DNA from 2 places in the Streptomyces sp. NPDC048416 genome. Region 1 is predicted to be linked to the other one. Evidence: riboswitches for the same ligand, from Rfam matches in the RefSeq annotation. Region 1 holds a riboswitch; the other holds the start of a gene.

What was found. Region 1 has a riboswitch for cyclic di-AMP ahead of ACGFW5_RS11465 (M23 family metallopeptidase). Riboswitches for the same ligand answer to the same signal wherever they lie in the genome.
Region 2: it holds a riboswitch for cyclic di-AMP, as region 1 does, so the genes downstream of both, ACGFW5_RS29110 (transglycosylase family protein) here and ACGFW5_RS11465 (M23 family metallopeptidase) in region 1, are expected to answer to the same signal.

The regions. Positions count from the first base shown of each region.
Region 1 covers NZ_JBICXU010000006.1:310,336-317,356, reverse strand. The annotation lists gene ACGFW5_RS11475 (PrsW family glutamic-type intramembrane protease) at 1-206, shown strand, start outside; gene ACGFW5_RS11470 (aldo/keto reductase) at 212-1,156, opposite strand; gene ACGFW5_RS11465 (M23 family metallopeptidase) at 1,390-2,550, opposite strand; cyclic di-AMP (ydaO/yuaA leader) riboswitch at 2,560-2,730, opposite strand; gene ACGFW5_RS11460 (PP2C family protein-serine/threonine phosphatase) at 2,989-4,110, opposite strand; gene ACGFW5_RS11455 (MerR family transcriptional regulator) at 4,788-5,573, opposite strand; tRNA gene ACGFW5_RS11450 (tRNA-Met) at 5,705-5,778, opposite strand; gene ACGFW5_RS11445 (SigE family RNA polymerase sigma factor) at 6,037-6,543, shown strand; gene ACGFW5_RS11440 (hypothetical protein) at 6,639-7,021, shown strand, end outside.
Region 2 covers NZ_JBICXU010000031.1:35,067-42,087, reverse strand. The annotation lists gene ACGFW5_RS29120 (cytochrome P450) at 549-1,823, shown strand; gene ACGFW5_RS29115 (transglycosylase family protein) at 1,942-3,000, shown strand; cyclic di-AMP (ydaO/yuaA leader) riboswitch at 3,258-3,428, shown strand; gene ACGFW5_RS29110 (transglycosylase family protein) at 3,431-4,135, shown strand; gene eno (phosphopyruvate hydratase) at 4,394-5,680, shown strand; gene ACGFW5_RS29100 (septum formation initiator family protein) at 5,984-6,472, shown strand; gene ACGFW5_RS29095 (DUF501 domain-containing protein) at 6,503-7,021, shown strand, end outside.

The DNA of each region.
Region 1 (7,021 bases):
GCCGGATCTGGATGCCCCCGCAGCCGGGCCCGCCGCAGCCGTACACCCAGCACCCGCAGTACGTTCCGCACCCGCAGTACGTCCCACACCCGCAGTACGCCCCGCACCCCCAGCACGCCCCGCACCCGCAGTACGCCCCGTACGGGCAGCCGGGCCCGGCCGGGGACCCGGCGCGGCGCGGCCCCCACAACCCCTATCTACGCTGACGCGGCTACGCTGACGCGGCGGTCAGTTCCGAGAGCTGCGCGTCGGTGAGCTCCAGGTCGGCGACCGCGAGCAGCGCCGGGACCTGCTCGACGGTGCGGGCCGACGCGATGGGCGCGGCGACGGTGGGTCGCGCGGCGAGCCAGGCCAGCGCCACCGTGGCGATCTCGGCGTCGCGTTCCTGGGCGATCCGGTCGAGCGCGGCCAGCACCTTGCGGCCCCGCTCGGTCTCCAGATGCTTGCCCGCGCCCGTCGCCCGCGCGCTGTCCACGGCCTGGCCCGGACGGTACTTGCCGGTGAGGAAGCCGGAGGCGAGTGCGAAGTAGGGCACGGCGGCCAGACCCGCGCGCGAGGCGGTGTCCTGGAGCACGCCCTCGTAGGTGCCGCGGGAGACCAGGTTGTAGTGCGGCTGGAGCGCCACGTACTTGGCCAGGCCCTCGCGGTCGGAGAAGTCCAGGGACTCCCGCAGCCGCTCGGGGGTGATGTTGGAGGCGGCGATCGCGCGGACCTTGCCGTCGCGCACCAGCTGGTCGAGCGCGGTGACGATCTCCTCGACGGGCACGGAGGTGTCGTCGAAGTGTGTGTAGTACAGGTCGATGTAGTCCGTGCCGAGCCTGCGCAGGGACTCCTCGGCGGCGGCCTTGATCGTGGTCGCGGCCAGCCCTTCGTAACGGGGGTGGGCGCCGACCTTGGTGGCGATGACCACGTCGGCCCGGTTGCCGCGCGCGGCCAGCCACTTCCCGATGATCGTCTCGGACTCGCCGCCGGAGTTGCCGGGGGCCCACTTGGAGTAGGCGTCGGCGGTGTCCACGAAGTTGCCCCCACCGGCGGTGTAGGCGTCCAGGACGGCGAACGACTGGTCCTGGTCGGCGGTCCAGCCGAACACGTTGCCGCCGAGGGCGAGGGGAAACACGGAGAGATCGGAGCTGCCGAGCGCACGAAGAGAGGTCATGGCGACAGCAACTCCCGCACGGGGCCAGGTATTCCGCGCCTCGCCCTCTCCTGGCAGCCCCTCCAGAGACACGCGGAACAACGGGAAAAGCGACGGGGATTCGGGGGCGCGAGGAACTGCGAGACAGCCAAGCCACCCACGACCCGCACCGGCACTGGCACCGGCACCCGCACCGGCGCCGGCACCGGCACCGGCACCGACGGCACCCGCACCGGCGTCACACCGTCACACCGTCACGGCTTGAGCCCCTTGGACCGAAGCCAGGTCATCGGATCGATCCCCGTACCGGAAGGCGCATGCACCTCAAGGTGCAGATGCGGCCCCGTCACGTTCCCCGTCGCACCGACCCGCCCCACGACCTCCCCCGTCGTCACCTTCTGCCCCGCGCCGACGGCGATCGACGACTGGTGGCAGTACCAGAGCTCGCTCCCGTCCTCGAGCGTGATGACCGTCCGGTACCCGTACGCCCCCGCCCACCCCGCCGACTTGACCGTCCCGGAGTGGATCGCCTTGAGCGGGGTGCCCGTGGGCGCGGCGAAGTCGAGGCCGGTGTGGTGGCCGGACGACCACATCGAGCCGGCCTCGCCGAACGTGGAGGTGATCGTGTACGAGCCCACCGGCAGGGAGTATTCGGCGGCCAGCTCCGCCAGCCGCGCCTGTTCCGCCTTCTTCGCCGCGGCCTCCTCGGCCGCCTTCTTCTCGGCGGCGGCCTTCGCGGCCTCGGCGGCGGCCTGGACCTTGGCGGCCTCCTGCTTGGCCTTCGCCTCGGCCGCGGCCTTCTGGGCCGCCGCCTTCTCCGCGGCGGCCTTCGCCTCGGCGACGGCCGCGGCCTTCTGCTGCCCGGCCTGCTGGAGGATCCGGGCGCGCAGTGCCTCCCCGGCGTCGGTGGCGCCCCCTTCGGCCTCGCTGGTGGAGAGCCCGGCCATGCTCAGCGGCGCAGCGGCGATCTTCCGGTCGGCCTCGGCGGCCGCGGTTTTGGAGGCGTCCCCGTGCGCGTCCACTCCCGTACCGCCGTGCGCGTCCGCTCCCGTACCGCCGTGCGCGTCCGCTCCCGTACCGCCGTGCGAGAGGAGTGCGCCGACGCCCGGCAGCGAGCCGAGGTCGGGCAGGCTCCCCGCGAGGGAGTCGGGCAGGGATATGGAGACGGGCGGTTTGCTCTGCGCGGTGGCCATGCCGCCCGCGCCGACCGCCGCGATGACCCCCACGCCGAGGACGGTGGAGCTGCGGGCGAGGCCGCCGCGCTGCTTGGCCACCCGGTGCCGGCCGCGAACCGCGCGTACGGACTCCTCGGTCGGGTCCCACTCCTCCCAGCTCTCGTCCTCGCCGGGCGCGTCCCCGTAGAGCGCGGCCCCAGGAGGCAGGGGAGTGTCGAGAGCAGGGTCGTTGGACGCCACGAAGGCGCTCCTTTCCTTCCTTCTCGCCTACCGGGTCAGCGGTGGGGGTCCCTAGGCCGTTAGGGCCCTGGAGGAGGGTTCGGAGCAGGAAGGTCTCCTACGAGCGCCCATGGCGGATGCCCGATTCGCCCCAAGTTGGTGGTCCCCCGGCTCCCTTGCGGGATTCGGCGCATGCGCACGGTGCCGCCTTGGCGACGGCTGGTACGACCGCGCTGCGTTATCGAACGTTAATAGAAGGCGGGGGTTGATTCCAAGCCGTTCCCCACTGATCGTTAACGGCCATGGCCCGGACTTAGCGCCCACTGCCGGGGCAAACCGGTCGAGTTCACGCCCCCTCGGAGCCACACCCGCCGCACCCGCATTCTGACGGAGTGTCAATTGTTATGCGCAGGGAGACCCTTCGCGCACCCACCGTGACCCCGCGCCACGGCGGCGGCCCTACTTCACGATCCGGACCGTGCGCCGCCGCTCGGGCTGGCCCTCGGCCGGGCGGGCCACCGCGAGCAGCGCCATGTCGTCGCTCGCGCCGCCGCCCGTGTAGCGGCGTACGTCGTCGACGAGCGCGTCCAGGACCTCGTCCGGGCCGGGGAAGATCGCGCCGCGCAGCCGTGCGCCGGGGTTGTAGAAGATGCCCTGGGCGTCGCGCGCCTCGGAGAGCCCGTCGGTGTAAAGGAGCAGCGTCGAACCGGGCGGGAAGGGGCGCAGCTCGGCCCGGTCCGGCCACACGCCGAGGTCCGACATGCCGAGCGGCAGTGCGGGTTCGGCCGGCACGATCGCGTCCAGGGATCCGTCCGGGTGCAGCAGGAACGGCTCGGGATGGCCCCGGTTCACCGTGCGTACGGTGCCGTCGCCGCGCGGGATCTCGGCGAGCAGCGCCGTGGTGAACCCCTCGACCGCGTCGAGCCGGTCGCGCCGGGTGCCCTCGCGGGCCAGCGCCCGCTCCAGGCGCTGGGTCACCGCCTCCAGGGAGGACTCCTGCTCGGCCGCCTCCCGGAACGCCCCGATCACCACGGCGACGGCCTCGACCGCCTGGAGCCCCTTGCCGCGGACGTCGCCGACGATGAGCCGGACCCCGTACGGGGTGTCCTGCACGGCGAAGAGGTCTCCGCCGATGAACGCGTCCGCCTGCGCCGCCTCGTACCGCGCGGCGACGTGCAGGCCACCGATGCGGGACGCGGGCGTGGGCAGCACGGCGCGCTGCGCGGTCTCGGCGATGACACGGGCCGATGCGAGCCGTTCACCACTGCGGCGCAGGATGCTGTTGATGACGAGGGCGAGCGCGCCGACCGTGAGCACGGTGAACAGCTCGCTGGCGCCTTCGCCGAGGTTGGGGAGGTCGTGTATGAACCAGAGCAGCACGACGGCGAGCACCGAGCCCATGCCGACGGCGGCGGTGCCACGGCCCGAGTAGAACGGGGCCGCGGCGACCGGGGCGCCCGCGAAGAGGGCGGCGGCCGTCAGGTCGGGCGGGGTCGAGGCGTCGAAGGCGAAGCCGACGACGACGAGGAGTACGGGTAGCGCCCGTACCAGGCGCCCGTCGCCTTCTGCTCGCTGCCGCACCCGTCCAGACTGCCCCGTCCCGGCCCCGACGTCGACTCGGACGCGCCCAAGCGGGGCGTCGGGCGCGGCGGATCAGTACGGGCGCGGGGGCACGAACCCCGCCCGCTCGGGGCCGGCCCGCACGGTTCACCAGGGCTCGGCCCGGGCGGTCCACCAGGGGCTCGGCCCGCACGGTCCACCAGGGCTCGTCGGCTCGCACGGTTCACCAGGGGCTCGGCCCGGGCGGTCGAGGGCGGCGGCAGCACTGCGGGCCCGGACACGTCCGCCGTCCCACCCGGTCAAGCGCGGCGGCAGCGCTGCGGGCCCGGACGCGTACGGGGGCAGGTTCCCCTGGTGTGGCGGTGGTGGACGACGCCCTGATCCGGCACGCACGGCGGCTCGGCCCAGCCGCCGCGTTCGGGGCGGCAGCCCGCGGGGACCGCCGAGGGGCGGACCGGCACCCGCCGGCCGGCGGGCACGGGCCGGGGTCCGGGCCCGGGGCCCTTCCCGCCCGGCTCCTGGCAGCCACCCAGGACGAGTACGCAGAGCACGAGCGGGAGCAGCACGGCACGCACCCTCCGCCACGTTCCGCACCCGCCCGTCGCCCCGCCGCGCCCGCGCCCCCACTCGTGCCCACTCACCACCTCGCCCCCTCCCTCATCCCGCGAGGCCCACCATGACTCATCGCGCACGCGAGACTACTGGGCGCACACACCCCCGGCGGCCGGGGCGTCGGGGAGGTGGCGCTCCGCGTACACCGTCAGGGCGTCCCGCACGAAGGCCGCCGTGCCCTCGCCGTGCCGGTCGTAGGTGGCGCCGAAGCGCGGGTCGTCGACGTACATCCGGCCGAGCCCGATGACGTAGGACCTGCTGACGCTCGTGGTGGCGGACAGCCAGGCGACGTGGCGCCCGGCGATGTCCTGCGCCACGTCGCCGTCGGCGGCCAGGCCGTCCCCGCGGGCCAGGCCCCAGTCGCGGGCGATGTCGTCGTGTTCCCGCTGGAAGCCCTTCTTCTCCTCCTCGGTGAGCGAGCGCCACCAGCGGTCGCTCTTCTCGTACGCGTCCCGCCCCCAGCGGCGGCTCACCTCCTCCTCGTACTGGGTGTGATCGAAGCCGTCGAACACTTCCTCGGCCATGAGCTCCATTCCCTTCCCGGTCTTGTGCAGGGTGGTCCGCACGGACGCGATCTGCCGCGCGATGCGCGCACGCTCCTGTTCGAGGAGGCGCAGATGGGTGCGCAGGGCGGCCGACGGATCGCGTTCGCCCTCCAGGACCTCGCCGATCACGGGCAGCGAAAGCCCCAGCTCCCGAAGGAGCAGAATCCGCTGGAGCCGGACCAGGGCGTCCTGGTCGTAGTAGCGGTATCCGTTGCTTCCGATCCGGCTGGGGGCGAGCAGGCCCAGCTCCCCGTAGTGGCGCAGGGTGCGGCTGGTTGTCCCGGCCTTCTTGGCGATCTCCTGGATCGACCACTCCTTGCCGTGCACGTTCACACGGCCACGCTAGAACTTGACGTTGCGTAAAGGTCAAGGACGCGGAGGAGCCCGCGCGGGAGGGCGGGAGCCGGGGAACGCGAAGAGGCCCGGCACTGTGAACAGTGCCGGGCCTCTTCGTTCAGTAGCGGGGACAGGATTTGAACCTGCGACCTCTGGGTTATGAGCCCAGCGAGCTACCGAGCTGCTCCACCCCGCGTCGGTAAACACAACTGTACGCCATACGCAGCGGTGCTCCGAACCATTTACCAGCGCCCACCCCGAACCCACCTGCGGACGCTCCCCGTCGCCCCGCCGGGCAGGCCCCGCGCCGTTCACCGCACGCCGTGCGCGCCATCCGCGCGGAGCGGGAAACCCGGGAAAGAAAAGTGCCGCACGGGCGCGACATCCCACCGAGTCACGTAGTCATCAGGGGTATGCACGGGGACCACGGAACAAGAGAACAGGCGGGGACCGAGTGAAAGCAGTACAGGAGGATGCGTACCTGAATTTCGTGGCCGCGAGGGGGAAGGCCCTGTACCGCTCGGCGTACGTGCTCGCGGCCGGCGACACCTACCTGGCCGAAGACCTGGTGCAGGAAGCCCTCAGCCGGGTGTACGTGCACTGGAACCGGGTGGCCTGCGCGAACAGCCCGGCGGCGTACGCCCAGACGATTCTGGTCCGCACCTTCCTCAGCCTGCGGCGTCGGCGCAGTACCGGCGAGCGGCCCACCGGGACCCTGCCCGACGGCGCGGCAAGCGGCCCGGACGCGGCCCTGCGCCTGACCCTGCTGGACGCGCTCGGTCAACTCCCGCCCCGCGACCGGGCGGTGCTGCTCCTGCGGTACTGGGAGGACCGCAGCATCGAGGAGACCGCCCGGATGCTCAAGCTGAGCAGGAGCGCGGTCCGCTCCCAGGGCACCCGCGCACTCGACAGGCTGCGCGCGTTGCTCGGCGACAGCCTGTCCGACCTGGTCGCGCACTGAATCCCCGTGCCCGCGGGTCCGTACCGCCGCACCGCCGCACCGCCGCACCGCCGCACCCCAACCGTCAGCGACAGAAGACACAAGGTGACGCCAGCATGCCGTTCGAAGCAGATCTCTCACACGCCCTGTACCGCACGACCGACGCACTCGAACCCGATCTGACCTCGCTCGTGGACGGAGCCGTCGAGCGCGGCCGGGCCGCCCGTCGACGGCGCCGCACCACCCGCGTCCTCACCGGGGCCGGGGCCTGCGCCGTGATCGCGGGGGCCGCGCTCGTGATGCCCGGCATGCTCGCCGGGGTCCGGTCCGCGGGTTCCGACATCGAGCCGGCGGCGCTGGCCGTGCCCCGTTCGGCGATCAGCGGCACCCAGATGATCCAGGCCGTGGAAGGCACGTTCCCCGGGGGCCGGTTCAGCGAGGTGAGCGGGCAGAGCAACAACCCGTCGGATCCGTCCGGCGGTTACGTGGCCAACGGCGG
Region 2 (7,021 bases), on a different contig from region 1:
CGTCCGGCAACGCCGCAGGTCAAGCGCTTGCACGTGTCCCAGGCGTTGCGACAGGACATCGTGACGGAGACGGTGTCGGCGGCGCCGGCCATGACGAGGAAGGCCAAACCGACCCACGGGTTGGGCGGCAGTCCGAACAGCGTCAGCGAGTCGCCCCAGGCGGCGGATCCCCTTGGCTGCTGGGTGCGGGCCCGCATGCGCATCTTCAGCCCGTCCGGCGTTTGAGGACGAGCGCCGTTCAGGCGCGGCGGGGTGTGGGGCGGAGCGACAGGGTGTTGGTTGCGCTCCTTGGCTGCTGGGTGCGGGCCCGCATGTGCATCCTCAGCCCGTCCGGCGTTTGAGGACGAGCGACCTCAAGGTGCGAACGGGGTGTGGGGCGGAGCGACAGGGTGTTGGTTGCGCTCCTTGGCTGCTGGGTGCGGGCCCGCATGCGCATCCTCAGCCCGTCCGGCGTTTGAGGACGAGCGACCTCAAGGCGCGTTCGGGGTGTGGGGCGGAGCCCCAGGGGGTGGGGCGGGGGTGGCCCGGGCGCGGGATACGGTCGGGGCGTGCAGGACGACGCCCCCCTTCCCCCCGCCCCCGAACTCTTCACCTGGGAGTTCGCCACCGACCCCTACCCCGCGTACGCCTGGCTCCGCGAGCACGCCCCCGTGCACCGCACCCGGCTGCCCAGCGGGGTGGAGGCCTGGCTTGTGACGCGGTACGGGGACGCCAAGCAGGCCCTCGCCGACCAGCGGCTCTCCAAGAACCCCGCCCATCACGCCGAGCCGGCCCACGCCAAGGGCAAGACGGGCATTCCGGGTGAGCGCAAGGCCGAGCTGATGACGCATCTGCTCAACATCGACCCCCCGGACCACACCCGCCTGCGCAGGCTCGTCTCCAAGGCGTTCACACCCCGTACGGTGGCCCAATTCGCGCCCCGCGTGCAGGAGTTGACGGACCAGCTCATCGACGCCTTCGCGGCGAAGGGCGAGGCCGACCTCATCCATGAGTTCGCCTTCCCGCTCCCCATCTACGCCATCTGCGACCTGCTCGGCGTCCCGCGCGAGGACCAGGACGACTTCCGCGACTGGGCCGGCATGATGATCCGCCACGGTGGCGGGCCGCGCGGTGGCGTCGCCCGCTCGGTGAAGAAGATGCGCAACTACCTCGCCGAGCTCATCCACAAGAAGCGCGAGAACCCCGGCGACGACCTCATCTCGCGGCTCATCGAGGCCAGCGACCACGGCGAGCACCTGACCGAGAACGAGGCCGCCGCGATGGCCTTCATCCTGCTCTTCGCCGGGTTCGAGACGACCGTCAACCTGATCGGGAACGGGGTGTACGCCCTGCTGCGCAACCCCGGCCAGCGCGAGCGCCTTCAGGCCTCGCTCGACGCGGGCGAGAGCGACCTCCTGGAGACCGGTGTCGAGGAACTGCTGCGCTACGACGGCCCGGTCGAGCTCGCGACGTGGCGGTTCGCGACCGAGGCGCTGACACTGGGCGGCCAGGACATCGCGGCCGGCGACCCCGTCCTCGTCGTGCTCGCCGCCGCCGACCGCGACCCGGAGCGCTTCGAGGACCCGGACACGCTCGACCTCGGCCGGCGCGACAACCAGCACCTCGGGTACGGCCACGGCATCCACTACTGCCTCGGTGCGCCGCTCGCGCGACTGGAGGGACAGACCGCGCTCGCGACTCTGCTGCGCCGCCTTCCTGACCTGCGCCTCGCGGTGGAACCTGACGATTTGCGCTGGCGCGGCGGGCTCATCATGCGTGGACTGCGCACCCTGCCGGTCGAGTTCACACCGCCCGCGGACAACCGGAATTCCGCCGTCACCTGACACACCGTCAAGACTGTGACTTTTACGTGATCGCGGTGCCATCGACTTGTGACAGGCGTTCGAGTACGGCTACGTTCACCGTTCATTCGGCTCAGCAGTCACACGGAAGGCCTTCTTCATGCGCTCCGGGAATGGACGGCATCGTCGACCCCGCCAGGCACCCGCCCTCGTCGTAGCGGCAGGAGTGACCGGGTCCGCCATCGCGCTGCCCCTGCTCGCCGCGACCGGCGCGAGCGCCGCGGACGCCGGCACCTGGAACCAGGTCGCCTCCTGCGAGTCCGGCGGAATGTGGAGCGCCGACTTCGGCAACGGTCTGTACGGCGGGCTCCAGCTCTCGCAGGCCACCTGGGAGGTGTACGGCGGCAACGAGTACGCCCAGCGCGCCGACCTCGCGAGCCGGGCGCAGCAGATAGCCGTCGCCGAGAACGTGCTCACGGCCAAGGGCCCGAGCGCCTTCGCGAGCTGTGGCACCAGCGCCGGGCTCGCCAAGGGCGGCGGCTCGGCGAACGTCGATCCGGGCGTGCCGGACGCGCCGGACGGAACGGCGTCGTCCCTGCCGTCCATCCCGGGCGTCCCCACCGCCCCCGCGACCGGGACGCCCGACGCCACACCGACGCAGGACGGCACCGGCCAGGCCACGCCGTCCACGGACGCATCGAAGCCGAGCGGGCCGGCCAAGTCCGCCACCCCGTCCGCCTCCACGTCGGCGAGCCCCGGCAAGCACCGCGGGACGCCGGCGCCGGAGGAGAGCACGGGCGCCACCGCGCCGCAGACGCCGCCCGCCCGGACCGGCTCCGCCGCCGAGAACGGCGCGGGCGACTCGACGGACGGCCGCGACGCGGGACGGCACGCCTCGCGAGGTGACGGCGCCTCACGCGAGACGGGCAACACGCCTGCGGCGAGCGGCGCCTACACCGTCCGGCCCGGCGACAACCTCTCGGTCATCGCCGACGCGAACAAGGTCCAGGGCGGCTGGCCCGCGCTCTACCACGCCAACGAGCAGCTGATCGGCACCGACCCCAACCTGATCCTGCCTGGCCAGAGCCTGGACCTGAAGGACGTGACGGCCGCCAGGGCGACCCCGGGCGCCACCTCGGCGACCCCGGACGCCACCTCGGGCTCCGCCCCGGCCACCACGGCGGACTCCACCCCGAACTCCACCCCGAAACAGGGTTAGTTCGAGGGCGTATGTCCGTTCTGTGCAAGTGAGACATGGGTCTCTTCGCCTCAACTGGCGTGTCCTGTCTGCCCGGTCCGTCCGTCCCGCCCCTCACCTGCGGAAACATCCCTTCTGTAACCGCAAGTAAGGGGGATTTCTCCCCGATGTGCGTCTTTGAACATTGGCGGGGCGTGTGTTTTCGTCGGACTCGCTCGTCACCGCGAGCCCCGTCAGCCGAGCACGCCGAATCCTGCCGTCGGCCGATGGGAACAGTCGACGCTTATGCGCCGTAGGCAGGAGCGGGGGACCCAAGGTAAGTGCCGGGCCCGGCAGTTCGACAGGACTGCCGAGAACGGCTTGGGGTGAAGACGGGCGCATCGACGCTCGGCCGGGCAGCTCACGCCCGAACCCGACAGCTCACCTCGCAGGCGTCGGTGAGGAGAACTCCATGCTGCTTTCCGGCAAGGGCAAGCACCGCCGCCCGTCCAAGGCCGTCCGTGTCGCCACGCTGGCCGGTGTCACCGGTGCCGCTGTCGCCGCCCCGCTGATGGCGGCCGGCTCCGCCAGCGCCGCCTCCGTGCAGACCTGGGACGCCGTCGCCCAGTGCGAGTCCGGCGGCAACTGGTCCATCAACACCGGCAACGGTTACTACGGTGGCCTCCAGTTCTCGAACTCCTCCTGGGCCGCCGCCGGCGGCACCCAGTACGCCTCGCGCGCCGACCTGGCCACCAAGGGTCAGCAGATAGCCGCCGCCGAGAAGCTGCTCGCCATCCAGGGCCCGGGTGCCTGGTCCTGCGCCGGCGCCGGCAACTTGACGTCGGGTGGCGCCAAGGCCGACGTGGACACCTCCGGCTCGTCCTCTTCCTCCTCGAAGGCCGCCAAGCCCTCGAAGCCGAAGAAGCAGGCCCAGCCGCAGCAGAAGTCGCAGAAGTCCGAGCGCACCGAGTCCGCGCCGGCCAGCCGCAGCGAGCAGCGCAGCGAGCCGGTCAAGCAGGGCGACGGCGAGTACACGGTCAAGTCCGGCGACACCCTCGGCACCATCGCGAACGCCAACGGCGTCAAGGGCGGCTGGGAGAAGGTGTTCGACCTGAACAAGGACATCGTCAAGGACGCGAACCTGATCTTCCCGGGCCAGAAGCTCCACCTCGGCTGAGTCCGGCCGACCCCCAGGCCGCCCCGGCCCGGCGCGCGTTCCCCCGTACGCGCCGGGCCGGGGCTTCGCCGTTACCGGGCAGTAGTGTTGTGGTCCTTTGCCCGGGAATCCAGGCCATTGGGCCCTTTTTCGTCCCAGGACGCGGGCACCCGGCCGGTCTGGGCCCCGGAGCCGGTTAGGCTCTTGTCGCAAGGCGAAGCGACCCCGCATGTCCCTTGCACTGCTTGCGTCACATCTAGCGTCACATCCCAGAAGGAGATGCTCGTGCCGTCCATCGACGTCGTCGTAGCCCGGGAAATCCTGGACTCCCGAGGCAACCCCACGGTCGAGGTCGAGGTCGGCCTCGACGACGGCAGCACCGGCCGTGCTGCCGTCCCGTCGGGCGCCTCCACCGGTGCCTTCGAGGCCATCGAGCTTCGTGACGGCGACCCCAACCGCTACGGCGGCAAGGGTGTCGAGAAGGCCGTCCTCGCCGTCATCGAGCAGATCGGCCCGGAGCTCGTCGGCTACGACGCCACCGAGCAGCGCCTGATCGACCAGGCCATGTTCGACCTGGACGCCACGGACAACAAGGGCTCGCTCGGCGCCAACGCCATCCTCGGCGTCTCGCTCGCCGTCGCGCACGCCGCCTCCGAGGCCAGCGACCTGCCGCTGTTCCGTTACCTCGGCGGCCCCAACGCGCACCTGCTGCCCGTCCCGATGATGAACATCCTCAACGGTGGGTCGCACGCCGACTCCAACGTCGACATCCAGGAGTTCATGATCGCCCCGATCGGCGCGGAGTCCTTCTCCGAGGCCCTTCGCTGGGGTGCCGAGGTCTACCACACGCTCAAGGGCGTCCTGAAGCGCAAGGGCCTGTCCACCGGCCTCGGCGACGAGGGCGGCTTCGCGCCGAACCTGGAGTCCAACCGCGCCGCCCTCGACCTCATCCTTGAGGCCATCAAGGAAGCCGGTTACGCCCCGGGCAAGGACATCGCGCTCGCGCTCGACGTCGCCGCCTCGGAGTTCTACAAGGACGGCACGTACGAGTTCGAGGGCAAGTCCCGCTCGGCCGCCGAGATGACCGAGTACTACGAGGAGCTTGTCTCCGCGTACCCGCTGGTCTCCATCGAGGACCCGCTGTACGAGGACGACTGGGCCGGCTGGAACACCATCACCTCGCGTCTGGGTGCCAAGGTCCAGATCGTCGGTGACGACCTGTTCGTCACCAACCCCGAGCGCCTGGCCCGCGGCATCGAGGAGGGCTCCGCCAACGCCCTGCTCGTCAAGGTCAACCAGATCGGTTCGCTGACCGAGACCCTGGACGCCGTCGAGCTGGCCCAGCGCAACGGCTTCAAGTGCATGATGTCCCACCGCTCGGGCGAGACCGAGGACGTCACCATCGCCGACCTCGCCGTCGCGGTGAACTGCGGCCAGATCAAGACCGGCGCCCCGGCCCGCTCGGACCGCGTCGCCAAGTACAACCAGCTCCTGCGCATCGAGGAGATCCTGGACGACGCCGCGGTCTACGCCGGCCGCTCCGCGTTCCCGCGCTTCAAGGGCTGAGCAGCATCACCGGCTGAGCAGCGTCACCGGCTGAGCAGCATCAACGGCTGACGCCCTAGGGGGTGTCTGGTGGATCATGGCCGGGGGTGCGGCGCCTGGCACGGCACCTCGCGGCGTTGCCGAAACGCCCCGATAGCTCCGCTATCACGACGTTCCGGCGCCTTGCGATGCACCGCACCAGGCGCCGCGCCCTGACCGACCCTGATCCACCAGACACCCCCTAGCCAGTCGTCCGTACGTCCCCGGCCGCGGTCCCGTACCGTGTCCGGGGACGTACGTGTGTGACGGGGAGGCGGGACAGCGATGGGCAACGACGCCAAGGTCAAGGACCGCGACCGGTTCTCCACCGCGGCCCGGCTCAAGGTGCTCGGCGAGCAGACGGCGGCCCGCGTCTACCGCTCGCAGAGCAGACGGCAGGCCCGCCGCTCCCGGCTCACCGGCCGCGCGGCGCTGCTCGCCCTCGTGATGTGCTCGCTGATCGTGGCGCTCGCCTACCCGATGCGGCAGTACGTCTCGCAGCGCGCCGACATCTCCGACCAGCGGCGCAAGGCCGCCGACGCGCAGAAGTCGGTCGAGAAGCTGCGCGACGAGAAGGCGCGTCTCCAGGACGACGCGTACATCGAGCGGCTGGCCCGCGAGCACCTGCACATGCAGTTCCCCGGGGAGACCGCCTTCACCGTCGTCGACCCGGAGGCGGCCGCCAAGCACCGTGAGGACAAGGGCGCGACCGGCCGCGCCTGGCACTCCAACCTCTGGGACGGCGTCGACAAGGCCGACCGTTCCGCCCACTGACCACCGCTAGCGATAGAGACACCCCCAGGCATGGAAACGCCCCCGCCCCAGACCGACCGCACCGAGCCCACCGACGCGGACATCGCCGCCTTCAAGCAGCAGCTCGGCCGCCCGCCGCGCGGTCTGCGCGCGATCGCGCACCGCTGCCCCTGCGGCAACCCGGACGTCGTCGAGACGGCCCCGCGCCTGGAGGACGGCACGCCGTTCCCGACGACGTACTACCTCACCTGCCCGCGCGCCGCCTCGGCGATCGGCACCCTTGAGGCCAACGGCGTCATGAAGGAGATGACGGAGCGTCTGGCGAGCGATCCCGAACTCGCCGCCGCCTACCGCGCCGCGCACGAGGACTACATCGCGCGCCGCGACGCCATCGAGGTCCTTGAGGGCTTCCCGAGCGCGGGCGGCATGCCGGACCGGGTCAAGTGCCTGCATGTCCTGGTCGGTCACTCGCTCGCGGCGGGCCCGGGTGTGAACCCGCTGGGCGACGAGGCGATCGCGCTGCTGCCCGAGTGGTGGGCCAAGGGCCCCTGCGTGACGCCGTGCGGCGAG